Regions from separate parts of the Priestia sp. D51 genome, predicted to be linked through region 2. Evidence: a T-box and tRNA genes for the amino acid it is inferred to sense, from the RefSeq annotation. Region 2 holds a T-box; the other holds one or more tRNA genes.
What was found. The T-box of region 2 lies ahead of thrS (threonine--tRNA ligase). A T-box ahead of a tRNA ligase gene usually reads a tRNA of that ligase, here a tRNA-Thr.
Positions count from the first base shown of each region.

Region 1: it encodes a tRNA-Thr, which carries the amino acid that the T-box ahead of thrS (threonine--tRNA ligase) is inferred to sense. The anticodon was not compared.

Region 1 covers NZ_JBLTIR010000001.1:965,665-972,373, forward strand. Annotated here, with positions in the region: gene ACNHOZ_RS05010 (DHA2 family efflux MFS transporter permease subunit) at 1-662, shown strand, start outside; gene ACNHOZ_RS05015 (aromatic ring-hydroxylating oxygenase subunit alpha) at 697-1,749, opposite strand; tRNA gene ACNHOZ_RS05020 (tRNA-Thr) at 1,960-2,032, shown strand; gene ACNHOZ_RS05025 (ABC transporter ATP-binding protein) at 2,298-3,248, shown strand; gene ACNHOZ_RS05030 (ABC transporter permease/substrate-binding protein) at 3,248-4,771, shown strand; gene ACNHOZ_RS05035 (YwaF family protein) at 4,940-5,686, shown strand; gene ACNHOZ_RS05040 (NAD(P)H-dependent oxidoreductase) at 5,827-6,345, shown strand; gene ACNHOZ_RS05045 (hypothetical protein) at 6,373-6,709, opposite strand, start outside.
Region 2 covers NZ_JBLTIR010000001.1:152,613-159,321, reverse strand. Annotated here, with positions in the region: gene ACNHOZ_RS00880 (M42 family metallopeptidase) at 1-81, opposite strand, end outside; gene ACNHOZ_RS00875 (dUTP diphosphatase) at 159-647, opposite strand; gene ACNHOZ_RS00870 (hypothetical protein) at 780-1,157, shown strand; gene ACNHOZ_RS00865 (DUF1294 domain-containing protein) at 1,176-1,436, opposite strand; gene rplT (50S ribosomal protein L20) at 1,497-1,856, opposite strand; gene rpmI (50S ribosomal protein L35) at 1,896-2,096, opposite strand; gene infC (translation initiation factor IF-3) at 2,118-2,621, opposite strand; ribosomal protein L20 leader region at 2,691-2,813, opposite strand; gene thrS (threonine--tRNA ligase) at 2,985-4,943, opposite strand; T-box leader at 4,987-5,235, opposite strand; gene ytxC (sporulation protein YtxC) at 5,296-6,156, opposite strand; gene dnaI (primosomal protein DnaI) at 6,253-6,709, opposite strand, start outside.

The sequences.
Region 1 (6,709 bases), 810 kb from region 2:
TAATGCCAATTTATGTTCAAACGGTACGAGGCATCTCTCCGCTTCATTCAGGATTACTAATGCTTCCAGGTGCGCTGCTAATGGGTGTAATGTCACCGATTACCGGAAAATTATTTGATAAATTCGGAGCGCGTGCATTGGCTGTAACGGGTCTAACGATTACAGCTGTTACGACGTATTTCTTCAGTAACTTAGAGCTTGATACGACGTATACAACGCTCATTACGCTTTACACGCTTCGCATGTTCGGAATGTCTATGGTGATGATGCCGGTTATGACAAACGGATTAAATCAGCTGCCGCAGCGCTTTAATCCGCATGGTACTGCCATGAACAATACGCTTCAACAAGTATCGGGAGCTATTGGTTCGGCTCTTTTAGTAACGGTGATGTCAAACCGTACAGCTACTCATGCAAAAGAGCTCGCTCAAGATGCAATGAGCGGAGCAGGAGCAGCTAATGCAACCGCAGCCGGGGCAGCTCAAATGAAAGAGCAGATTGGGATGCAGGCAATGGTACAAGGGATTAACGATGCGTTTGCTATCTCTGTAGTCCTAGTGGTGGTTGCCTTAATTCTTTCATTGTTTATGAAACGAGCAACGCCGGCAAGTGAAGATGAAATGATAAAGGAAAAAGCAGGACGCGAGCAGTTTGCTAAATAAAAAAGAAATCCCCGCTGAGACAGCGGGGATTTTTTCAGCTTGTATATCTAAAGCTTAAGCCCATTTTCTTTAATAATTTCCGGTAGCCGATAGACGTTTGATCAGCCATAATATGCGCTTCCATCTGCAGGTCTAAAGGCAAGTCTTCAGGTTTTTGATTTTCAACCATTTCACGGTCTTCGTCAAAGACGCGAAGGTTAAAGTCATACACACCTTCAACGGGAGAATCTTTGTCAAAGTTTCGAGCGATTGGCGCGAATAAACGTGTTTCGCGGGCTGAAATAGGAGAGACTGCATTCATAATCCACAGCTCTGCGCCTTCTGGGAAGTATACTTTTAGCGTAGCTGTAAACGGCGGATAAACATCAAAGACGCGAAGCCATTTAAAATCAGGTGGATTTAAATGCTGCTGTTCTTTGGAATAATTGCTCACGGTGCTCGTATATTCTACATGAAGCCCATAGTCTGTATCGCTTACTTTATATTTAGGCACAAAGGCGTTGTTTCGATCACCAAATGTGTCCGTGTGAACCCAAGCAAAATGAGCTACGTCTAAAAAGCCTTCCATTTGACGACCGGCTGAACCCATGATATCAAAGCTCGGACAAACAATTTGCTGAAAATCAGGGTCTTCCCACGCATTGAAGTAAGGCAGGTTATCTTGTTCTCCTGTCAGGGAAGTCCAAACTAATCCAAATCGTTCAATAACTGGATAGACGGCCATACAGAGGCGGGGAGAAATGTTGGCGTCAGGGTGAGCTGGAATCGACGTGCATGCGCCGTCCGTTGCGTAGCGGAAGCCGTGGTAAGGACAGACAATTTCATCATCTTCCACCCAGCCCATGCTAAGCGGGGTCCCTCGGTGAACGCATAAATCGCGTGCCGCTACAACTTTGTGTGTGGTGCGGTATAGAACTAGATTTACATCTAGCAGTTTTACAGACGTTGGTTTCTCAGTTACATCACTGCAGCGTGCGACGGGGTACCAATACTTAGCGAGCGTCGTCCAATCTTCCAGGCTGAACGTGCAGTCTCTTGGGTAGGGAGTTGCCGTTTTTGATTTGGTCATGGTTGGTTGTTGTTCCATCTATTTTCTTCCTTTCTTTTGTAAGCTCTTTTACTAAGGGTAATATAAAAAAAGAAAATTCACACAATTTATGTGAGAAGTTCTAACATAAAATATGGAACTTTGTAGAAAGTGCGAATTTCAGAAGACGCCAATTAGAGAATATACCAATAAAAAAATTTAAAAAAGCGCTTCCTAAATAAATTTAAACGTGATATAATTTTCCAAGACGCTGGTGTAGCTCAGTAGGTAGAGCACTTGCATGGTAAGCAAGAGGTCGCAGGTTCGATCCCTGTCGCTAGCATACTCAAAAACCTTCTTTCTTGTTGAAAGAAGGTTTTTTTATTTGAATTGGCTTTAAATTTATTCTCCGAATTATTCTTCCCCGCCTTGTGAAAACTTTAACAGTTTGATAGCCTTATTAGGAGGCTGTTAGAAAACATGTGTATCTTTTCCACTATGTCTTATGAATCATATTTAGAAATATTCTTAAAAGAATGTTTATTGCCTCTAAGTATTGGGTACACGAAACTAGGGGTTAAATTTCAACAGGGAGTGTGAACGATAATTTGATTACGTTTAAGAATGTGTCAAAGCAATATCCAGACGGTACGACCGCCGTGAAAAATATTAATCTAGAAATAAAAGAAGGAGAGTTTTTCGTTTTAATTGGTCCGAGTGGATGTGGGAAAACAACCACCTTAAAAATGATTAACCGTCTTCATGATATTACCGAAGGAGAACTATACATAAAAGATAAGCTCGTATCGGACCACAACATACATGAGCTACGCTGGAACATTGGTTATGTGCTACAGCAGATTGCTCTTTTTCCTCATATGACCATTGCTGAGAATATAGCCATTGTACCGGAGATGAAGCATTGGAAGAAAAACAAAATCAAAACGCGTATTGATGAACTGCTTACCTTGGTAGGACTAGACCCAAAGCAATATCGAAACCGAAAGCCGTCTGAGCTCTCAGGTGGCCAGCAGCAACGTGTAGGTGTAGCACGTGCCCTCGCAGCTGATCCCCCCGTTATTTTAATGGACGAACCCTTTAGCGCCCTCGATCCGTTAAGCCGCGAACAGCTTCAACAAGATGTTATTAGCTTAAAAGAAAAAATCAAAAAAACATTTGTGTTTGTTACGCATGATATGAGCGAAGCCATGACGCTTGGAGATCGTATCTGCCTGATGAAAGATGGGGAAATTGTTCAAGTTGGCACCCCGGAGGAATTCATTCAAAAGCCTAAAAATGAGTTTGTAAAAACATTTATTGGAAATCAAGGAAATACTTTATTTGAGACATTGGATATGTTTGTCAAAGAAAGTGAACAGCCAGACGTAGAACCTACTGAAGAGCTAGCTTCAACCGCCACTGTTCAGCAGGCAATGGACGCCCTTTACGACCATGAAGCAATAGCTGTGAAAAAAGGGAGCAAACGCATTGGCGTTGTAACGCGCAAAACTCTATTAGCGTTTCTTTCTGATAAAACGAAAGAAGGAGGAACGCTGTAATGAATGCACTAAGCACATTATTAGATCAACGAGGAGATGCCCTGTTTCAAGCTCTTCTTGAACACATTCAAATTTCAGTACTGGCTCTTGTGATCGCCGTATTAATTTCAGTGCCGCTTGGACTGTACTTAACGAGGCATGACCGCATTGCTGAACCGATCATTGGCGTAACAGCCGTACTGCAAACCATTCCCTCACTCGCTTTATTAGGATTACTGATTCCTCTTGTCGGAATTGGAACCTTTCCCGCGGTTATTGCACTGTTTTTATATTCGCTTCTTCCTATTGTACGAAATACATATACCGGAATTAAAGAAGTGGACCCATCTTTAATTGAAGCATCCAAAGCCATGGGGATGAACTCGTGGAGACGATTAATCAAAGTAGAACTTCCTCTAGCGCTTCCTGTCATTATGGCCGGAATTCGCACAGCGATGGTACTCATTATTGGTACAGCGACAATCGTGGCTCTTATCGGAGCAGGCGGACTCGGAAGCTTAATTTTGCTTGGTATTGACCGAAGCGATAATAGTTTGATTTTATTAGGAGCCGTTCCAGCAGCATTATTAGCGCTTATTTTTGATGGAATTCTGCGAACGATTGAACACTCTGCTAAAAAAGGGTCCAAAAAACGCTCGTTCATCATGATCATCGTATTAATACTTATTCTTGTTTCTCCGTTTGCAGCAATGAGCGCAACAAAACCAGACCTTGTTATCGGAGGGAAAATTGGCGCAGAACAAGATATTTTAATTAATATGTACAAAGAATTAATTGAAGATCAAACCGATATGAAAGTAAATCTTCGTTCGTCGCTTGGAAAAACAGTATTTGTATTTGAGGCTCTGCGTAACAAGGAAATTGATTTGTACCCTGAATATACGGGGACAGCCATTGTGACGCATCTAAAGGAACAGCCGGACAGCAAAGATGAAACACAGGTGTACAAGCAGGCAAAAGAAGGATTTCAAAAGAAATTCGGCCTTGTCTATTTAGATCCAATGAAGTTTAATAATACGTACACATTGACCGTTACAAAAGAATTTGCTAAAGAAAATAATCTAACGACCATTTCAGATTTGGCAAATGCAACAGATAAAGTAAAAGCAGGATTTACGCTTGAGTTTAAAGATCGTGAAGACGGCTACGTAGGCCTTCAAAAAGAATATGGCCTTACCTTCCCGAATATTAAGACGATGGAGCCGAAGCTTCGCTATCGCGCTGTAGAAAAAGGCGATATTAACATGCTTGATGCTTATGCAACGGATCCTGAAATCAAACAGTTTGGTTTAAAAGTCTTAAAAGACGACCAGCAGTTCTTCCCACCGTATCAAGGAGCGCCTGTGCTTCGTGAAGATACGCTAAAAGAGCACCCTGAACTGAAAAAAATCTTAAATCAACTGGGTGGTAAAATCAGTGACGACGAAATGCGTGAAATGAACTATCAAGTAAACGCAAAAGGAAAAACGGCTGAAGAAGTCGCTCATCAATTCTTAGTGAAAAAAGGATTAATTAAAAAATAAAAATGAAGACAAAAAGATCCGAACGATTTATCGTTCGGATCTTTTTTTAGGCGTGATTTCGTTATGTTTCAATCTCTTTTTAATGTGAGAGAAGCGTTAATGAAAATGAGGTCTTATGAACAAGCTAAAGGTACCAAATTTGTTTTCTGATGGAGAGGAGGCGCCGTTATGAATTCATTTTTTGCGTGTCATCCTGTACAACATTCTTTTCAGCTTTTTTCAGTTGAACACCTTGTAACTTTAGCCATTATCGTGATCATAGGAACAGTTATTTTTTTGTGTCGAAAGCAGCTGCGAAAAAAGAGGTTTGTGTTCGTTTTGCTTTCACTCGTTCTAATTGCTTCAGAAACGGCCTACCAGGCTTGGGAAATCGGATGTCATCAGTGGTCCGTTGAAACTTCTTTGCCTCTTCAGCTGAGTGATATAGTCGTGCTGCTGGCTGCTGTTATGCTGATAACCAAAAGCAGATTTCTTTTTTATTTTGTGTACTTCGCAGGAATCAGCAGCTCTGTTCAAGCGATGATTACCCCAGACCTTGGCGGCTATGCGTATGCCCAGTTTCGCTATGTGCAGTTCTATGTATCGCATGGTGGTGTGGTACTTGCTTGCTGTATGCTAATTGCTGCCTGCAGATATGAGCCGACGCTTCGTTCTTTATGGGTAAGCGTAGTATTTGTTAATCTGTACGGAGGTTTTATCTATGTCATGAATCGTTTACTCGGTGCGAATTATTTATACATGATGAAAAAGCCAGAGCACGCTTCCTTGCTAGATGTTCTTGGACCTCATCCTTGGTATTTAGTATGGATTGAAGGAATCATGATTCTTAGCTTTCTTGTCCTTTATCTTCCGTTTTGGGTACATAAAAAAATTAAAGGTGATAAAAGCAAAGTCAATTTTATTGAAGCAGAATGATAATACTGGTAATTTATAAGTGTAAACGAACTCGGATTTCCTGAAGGAAAAGGAAAGAATGAGTGAACAAGACGTGAGAGGCAAGCGTAAAAAATAGAAAAGAAAAAAGCAAGCACAGACATCAGAAGGAGAGTATCCAAATGAAAACACTGGTTATTTTAGCGCATCCAAATCTAGCATCTTCTCGTATTAATAAAGCGTGGGCAGAGCGAGTAAAAAAAGAGGAGGATGTGTACGTTCATGATTTATACGCAAACTATCCCGATTTCAAAATTGATGTAGAAAAAGAGCAGGAGTTAGCTGTTCAATTCGATCGTATTGTTTTTCAATTTCCATTTTACTGGTACAGCTCACCAGCACTCTTAAAAGAGTGGCAAGATGTTGTTTTAACATACGGATGGGCTTATGGAAGCAAAGGTACTAAACTTCAGGGAAAAGAGTTTGTCGTAGCTACTTCGACAGGAGGCCCTGCAGAAGCTTATCAAGAAGGGGGATACAACCGTTACCCAATGAATCATCTGCTTCTTCCTTTCCAAGCTATGGCAAATTTAACAGGTATGAAGTTCCAAACTCCATTTTTATTTCAAGGAGCAGGCGGTGACCTGAGTGACAAAGTTATTCAAGATAGCGCAGAAAGCTACGCTCAATTACTAAGATAATAAAAAAAGCCGCGTCAAAGCGGCTTTTTAATTTGCGTTTGTTCGTGAGAAAGAAGTAAGCAGCTTTTGAGGAGCAATATCTAATCCTTCAATCAGTAGTCCTGTCATAGCCGTTAGACTCCCGACTTCAAAAGATTCCCCAGCTCTCCAAAATGCTGATTCACCTTGTTTGATATAAATTTTCAGTCCGTTATCGCCAGCTACCCAGCCTTCCCCGTGAACGACTAAAAGAAGCTGTGGAATCGTAGCTTCTTGACGGGGGGTATAATCATTTTCTTGAAAAGATAAAAAGCTGATTTTGACATCTCCAGTATGAGAAAGCAATGGGTTTACTTTATAGGTAGAATGAAGAAAGGAACGCTCT
Region 2 (6,709 bases):
CGGTTCACGCTCATTTCCAGGAATTCCTTTTGCATCTGTTAGTGCTTTAAGCATCGTCAATGTTTCATCTAACTTTGTCATATGGATTACCCCTTTCATATGTATACCTCTATTATAGCTAAAAAGAGGTTGAAGTAAAATTTCCCATCCCTTTATTTCTAGTATCCTTGTTCTTGGCGTTTAAAATTCACTTCATTTTTTGACATGTACGCCTCTTCAATATGTTCAGCAGAAAAACCAAACATATCGCCAAGCTTCATGTAAGATGCAAACATGTTCACATAGTTTTCTTTTGACAGGTCCTGCTCGAAAGCAGAAACTTGTGCAAATACCTGTAAAAATTGTGTTGTTTTTGAATCAGCTGCTTTTAATTTTGGCAGCTCAGTTAAATCATCGTATCCTTTTTCAATACCTAAAGAAAGAATGAAATGTACGCCGTCCACAAATTCTTCTAAAATAACAGCATCTTCAGCCGGAGGTTTAACGCTCCAAAATTTGAAGCAGCGCGTTTCGTTTGCCAGCTCTCCCATTTCAACAAGCAGAGCTAAAAGTTTTCTTGGAACCAAGTCTTCCTTATGAAGCTGATGCTTGTCCTCTATATGCTGATCCAGCTGACGCTGCATGGTAAATAGCTGTTGTAAATTCAATGTAATCACTCCTGTAATTATGTATATCTTCTTCTTTTTAAACCAATAAAGAAATTATATCAAAAATCGTGAAACTTTTTAGAGACTGAAACGTAAAGTAAGAAAACTGTGCCTTGTAAAGGAGGGAGCGTTATGTTTGTTATTGTTATCGTTCGCGTGTTCATTTTCGCGCTTGTTGCTTACACACTATTAAAGCTGGTTCAGCATTTTCGCAGTCCAAAGCGGAAGCTTGTAGCAGCTCAGGAACATCAGCAATTTTTTGTCGTTGACGAAAAAACGAATATCCGCAAAAATTTTCTACTAACGTATAAAGGTATTTTATTTGAAGGAGAAAAATACAGCAATCCCAATGAACCAGAGTCTTTGTCGATTACAATGGTGTTAACAGATCCATCTCGATTGCATGAACTGCAAAAACAAGATTTCAAGCTGCTGGAAAATCACGTACACAACATGTATCCAAATGCTCCTATTCGCTGGAAAAGCCCCGTTCGAGAATTTTTACACTGAGCACAAAATCATTTGTGCTCAGCTGATAACAAAAAAGAAAAGTAAATCAAGAGCGGCAAGAATAGGAAAACCTACTGTAAACGATGTGTGCTTCGTTTTATGACGATAGCAATACATACCAATCAGTCCTCCAATGGCTCCTCCGATAGCAGCTACCGTCCACAGTGTGCTTTCGGCAATTCTCCACTCATGTCTTTTCGCTTTTTGTTTATCTCTATACATCATTCCTATCCCTATTATATTAATAACAATAAAATAGGTAAGCAGCAGTTCATTCATGATATGTCCTCCGATAGCAAAAAAGCCTCATCATCTAAAGATGACGAGACTTTATATTCATTACTTATCTAAGCCTTTTTTAGCAGCAGTTGCTAATTCAGCAAATGCTTTTTCATCAGCTACAGCTAAGTCAGCAAGCATTTTGCGGTTAACTTCAATACCTGCTAATTTTAAACCGTGCATTAAACGGCTGTAAGAAAGACCGTTCATACGAGCAGCTGCATTAATACGTGTGATCCATAATTTACGGAAGTCACGTTTTTTCTGACGACGGTCACGATAAGCATACATGTGAGATTTCATAACTTGCTGATTAGCAACTTTATATAATCTATGCTTCGAACCGAAGAAACCTTTAGCTAATTTTAAAACTTTTTTACGACGTTTGCGTGTTACTGTACCGCCTTTTACGCGTGGCATAATTGTTTACCTCCTGTATTGTTTCTATCTCAACCCAAATTACTTAATGTTATCTAATAAGTGACGGATACGTTTGAAGTCACCTTTGCTTACTAAAGAACCTTTACGTAATTTACGCTTTTGTTTTGTAGATTTGTTAGCGAATAAATGGCTTGTGTAAGCACGAGCACGTTTTAATTTACCGCTTCCAGTCTTTTTGAAACGCTTTGCAGCGCCACGATGTGTTTTCATTTTTGGCATGGGGTGTTCCTCCTCGTTCTATTACTTTTCGTTTTTAGGTGCCAAGACTAAGAACATGCTGCGGCCTTCCATTTTAGGAGCCGATTCAACTGAACTTACATCTTCGCAAGCTTGTGAAAAACGTTCAAGTACTTTTTGGCCAATCCCTTTATGAGTAATGGCACGACCTTTAAAGCGAATAGACGCTTTCACTTTGTCACCTTTTTCAAGGAACTTGCGTGCGTTACGAAGTTTAGTGTTAAAATCATGTTCATCAATTGTTGGACTTAAACGAACTTCTTTTAAGTTTACAACTTTTTGGTTTTTACGAGCTTCTCTTTCTTTACGTTGTTGCTCATAGCGGAATTTACCGTAGTCCATAATACGACATACCGGCGGTTTCGCATTTGCAGCAACCATTACTAAGTCAAGATTTACTCGTGAAGCAATTTCTAATGCTTCATTTTTTGATTTAATTCCTAATTGTTCACCATTTTGATCAATTAGACGAACTTCGCGAGCTCGAATGCCCTCGTTTACCATCATGTCCTTGCTAATAAGTAGCCACCTCCAAGGTTTAATGAGCGAATACGCTTGCTTAGACCGATTATTAACTCACACAAAAAAGTGTGAGTACATACTGCACCCACACTTCTATCGTTTTAATTAAGATACGATGTACCTGCTAACTGCTTTATGCGTCACTCAGGTGAGAAGCGGGTGCTTCTTCTTCTGTATAAACAAGTATTCAATTACTTAAGCTATTATAGTATCAACAAAGACAAAAGTCAATGATTTCGTTCTTTTTTCACAACAAAAGTTATTGTATCAAAGGAAAACCATTTATGCAACAGTTTTTTATAAATGTTAGATAAAAAAGCAGAGAATTTCAATTCTCTGCTTTTTTCATTAACGAGATGCTTCTGCTTTTACATTTTGTAAAAAGGCTTGGAAATCCACTGTTTCTGAATTCTGCTCACCATATTTACGTACGTTTACTGCTTTATCTTCTACTTCTTTATCCCCTACAACAAGCATGTAAGGAATTTTTTGCATTTGAGCCTCACGGATTTTATAGCCAATTTTCTCATCGCGAGAATCAAGTTCCACACGAATACCCGCAAGCTGAAGCTGTTCTTGCACTTCTTTTGCATACTCAAGGTGAACCGTAGGTGATACCGGAATCACTTGAACTTGTACAGGTGCTAACCACGTTGGGAAAGCTCCTTTGTATTCTTCGATTAAGAAAGCTACAAAACGTTCCATTGTTGACACCACGCCGCGGTGAATAACAACAGGTCGATGCTGTTTTCCGTCTTCCCCTACATACGTTAAATCAAAGCGTTCAGGAAGTAAGAAATCCAATTGAACCGTAGATAGCGTCTCTTCTTTACCAAGAGCTGTTTTAACTTGAACATCTAGTTTTGGACCGTAGAATGCCGCTTCGCCTTCAGCTTCATAATAATCGAGGTCAAGCTCATCCATTGCATCTTTTAACATGCTTTGTGCTTTTTCCCACATTGCATCATCATCGAAGTATTTTTCTGTATCTTCAGGATCACGATAAGATAGACGGAATGAATAATTTTCAAATCCAAAATCTTTATAAACCGCTTCAACTAAGCGAACCACACGAATAAATTCTTCTTTGATTTGATCCGGACGTACAAAGATATGTGCATCATTTAACGTCATGCCTCGAACGCGCTGAAGTCCTGATAATGCTCCTGACATTTCGTAGCGGTGCATTGTTCCAAGTTCAGCAATACGGATTGGAAGCTCACGATAGCTGTGAATACCTTGTTTGTACACCATCATGTGATGAGGACAGTTCATTGGACGAAGAACCAGGTCTTCGTTATCCATTTCCATTGCAGGGAACATGTCATCTTGATAGTGCTCCCAGTGACCAGACGTTTTGTAAAGTTCTACACTTCCAAGCACCGGCGTGTAAACGTGCTGATAACCAAGGCTTACTTCTTTATCTACGATATAACGCTCGATAATACGGCGGATCGTCGCACCTTTTGGAAGCCATAAAGGAAGACCTTGTCCTACTTTTTGAGAATTTGTAAATAAGTTTAACTCTTTACCAAGTTTACGGTGGTCACGTTCTTTTGCTTCTTCAAGAAGACGAAGATGCTCGTCTAAATCTGCTTTTGTAAAGAATGCTGTACCGTAAATACGCTGCAGCATTTGATTGTCGCTGTCTCCGCGCCAATAAGCACCTGCTACGCTTAATAGTTTAAACTCTTTAATTTTGCCTGTTGACGGCACGTGCACACCTCGGCAAAGATCAAAGAATTCGCCTTGTTGGTAAATCGTCACCTTTTCACCTGCTGGAATCGCATCAATCAATTCAAGCTTTAGTTCATCGCCAACTTCTTTAAAAAGTTGAATGGCTTCTTCACGAGAAACTTCTTTTCGTTCAATTTCAATATTTGAATTAACGATTTTTTTCATTTCTTTTTCAATTCTACCTAAATCTTCAGGAGTAATTGATTCTTCCATATCGATGTCATAGTAAAACCCATTTTCGATAACCGGGCCTACACCTAGCTGTACTTTTACATCTTTGTATAAACGTTTGATTGCTTGAGCCATTAAATGCGCTGTACTATGGCGCATAATTTCAAGCGCTTCAGGAGCATCTTGCGTAATGATTTCAAGACTGCCATCTTGTTCGATTAGCGTACGTAAATCCAGCAGCTCGCCGTTTACTTTACCTGCTAATGCTTTTTTCTTTAATCCCGGGCTAATAGAAGCCGCAATATCTTCTGTTGATGATCCTTTTGGATACTCTTTAACAGCTCCATCAGGAAATGTCATTTTGATTACTTCTGACACAACTTTCCACTCCTTTAACATAACTAATAAACTTTTTGTAAAAACAAAAAACTCGTCCCTTATAAAAAGGGACGAGTTGTGTATACACGCGGTACCACCCTTGTTTCCTCTTCGTATCTTGGATAACCCAAATAACCCGAAGCGGCTCGAGGTTTTATAACGGAAATTCCGTCAGTAATTACTAGAGACGCTGCTCGTTTACTACTGAAGTTTAGAGGTGGTAAGAATATATTCCGTGTTAGGAGATTTTCAGCCTAGATCTCCCTCTCTATAAACCGTAAATATACACTCATGTCCTCATCATAACTTGTGACATATAGCTGTTTTTCAATATGCATTTATTATATTCATTTTCAAAATAGAAATCAACCTTTCACGTTATATTTTGCTTTTGATCAAACGGAAATTCATTTTTTTCGTATAACATCACTTTTTCTTGAAAAATATTTTGAATGGTATAAACAAAATCATGATCATGCTGGTCGCTATACAGATGAATAGCAGCTGGAGATAAACTCAGCAAAGGCGCGATGATAGTTGAGTCTATGTATACTGATTCTTGTTCAGATAGAAAGGCCTCTGCTAGGGCTGCACATTCACGCTCCGGAACATATCTACTGCTTTGGTCGTACAATACAAACTTGTTTTTATTCAAATGCATTACATACACATCGCCTGTAGATGACTGTCTTTCATTAGCTGCTTGACGCAGCTGATGAATAAGAATTTGATAGTCTTGTTCAAGCTTATATTCATCAATCGCCAGCTCAGCATAATAGCGCAGCCGCTCTTGATATTCTTTTAAACGGAATTGGAGAAAAGACTCAAAGGTGAACGTTACATTATGAATGAAGAAGTCTTGAAGAGCCTGGCGGATAAGTAATTCTCTTGGAAGGGAAAATGTTTTTTGCGGAATTTCGCCTCTCTCTCCTTCCATAATCCCCCTCATAATTTGAAGCAGCAAATCTTGTTCTTCCTCTTCTGAATAGAAAAATTGTTCTTTTAATATGTTTACCATCATCTTTTTTTCTTTCTTTTTTAAAATCACGTGCGTTAATACCGGTATCACCATGTCTTGTAAAATGGCCTCTCGATTGTATGTCTCATCAATAACTAAAAGCTGATTATTCACCAACTTCAAGCACTGTGAACCATATGATAAAGCGCTTCGCTTCGCGCATAAAGACTCATATACAATGACTGCGTCTTCTACATATTTAAAGAATATTTTCATTCCTCATAGCCCCCCTTTGGACACGCTTTATTAATGTATATGGGGCAACATGCAAAAAAATGAGCAAGTCGTTACAAGAAATGTAAAACGACCTGCTCATCTATTTCGTTTATTCTCTCCATTCATTTCAACGGGAATGGCTAGAGACTTAATTCGTTCCATGACACGAGCGGCTTTGAGCTCTTCCTGCTCGCCTCGTTGGGTATAAGTCAAATGATGTTGAAGCTCTTTAAAATTTAAATTCGAGCTGAAAAATGTCGGCAAATTTTCTAGCATGCGGAATTGTAAAATGGTTCCGAGCACATCGTCTCGCATCCAGCTCGTTACAGATTCTGCTCCGAGATCATCAAGCATAAGAACCGGTACTTTTTTGACATACTCTATTTTCTCATTGAAGCTTTGATCTTGAAACGAACCTTTTAACTCACGCAAAAACTCCGGGACATACAGAATCGTAGATTTCACTTTCTTTTCGGCTAACGCATTGGCAATTGCTCCAAGAAAATACGTCTTCCCCACACCAAACGAACCGTGTAAATATAAAGCTTTCATT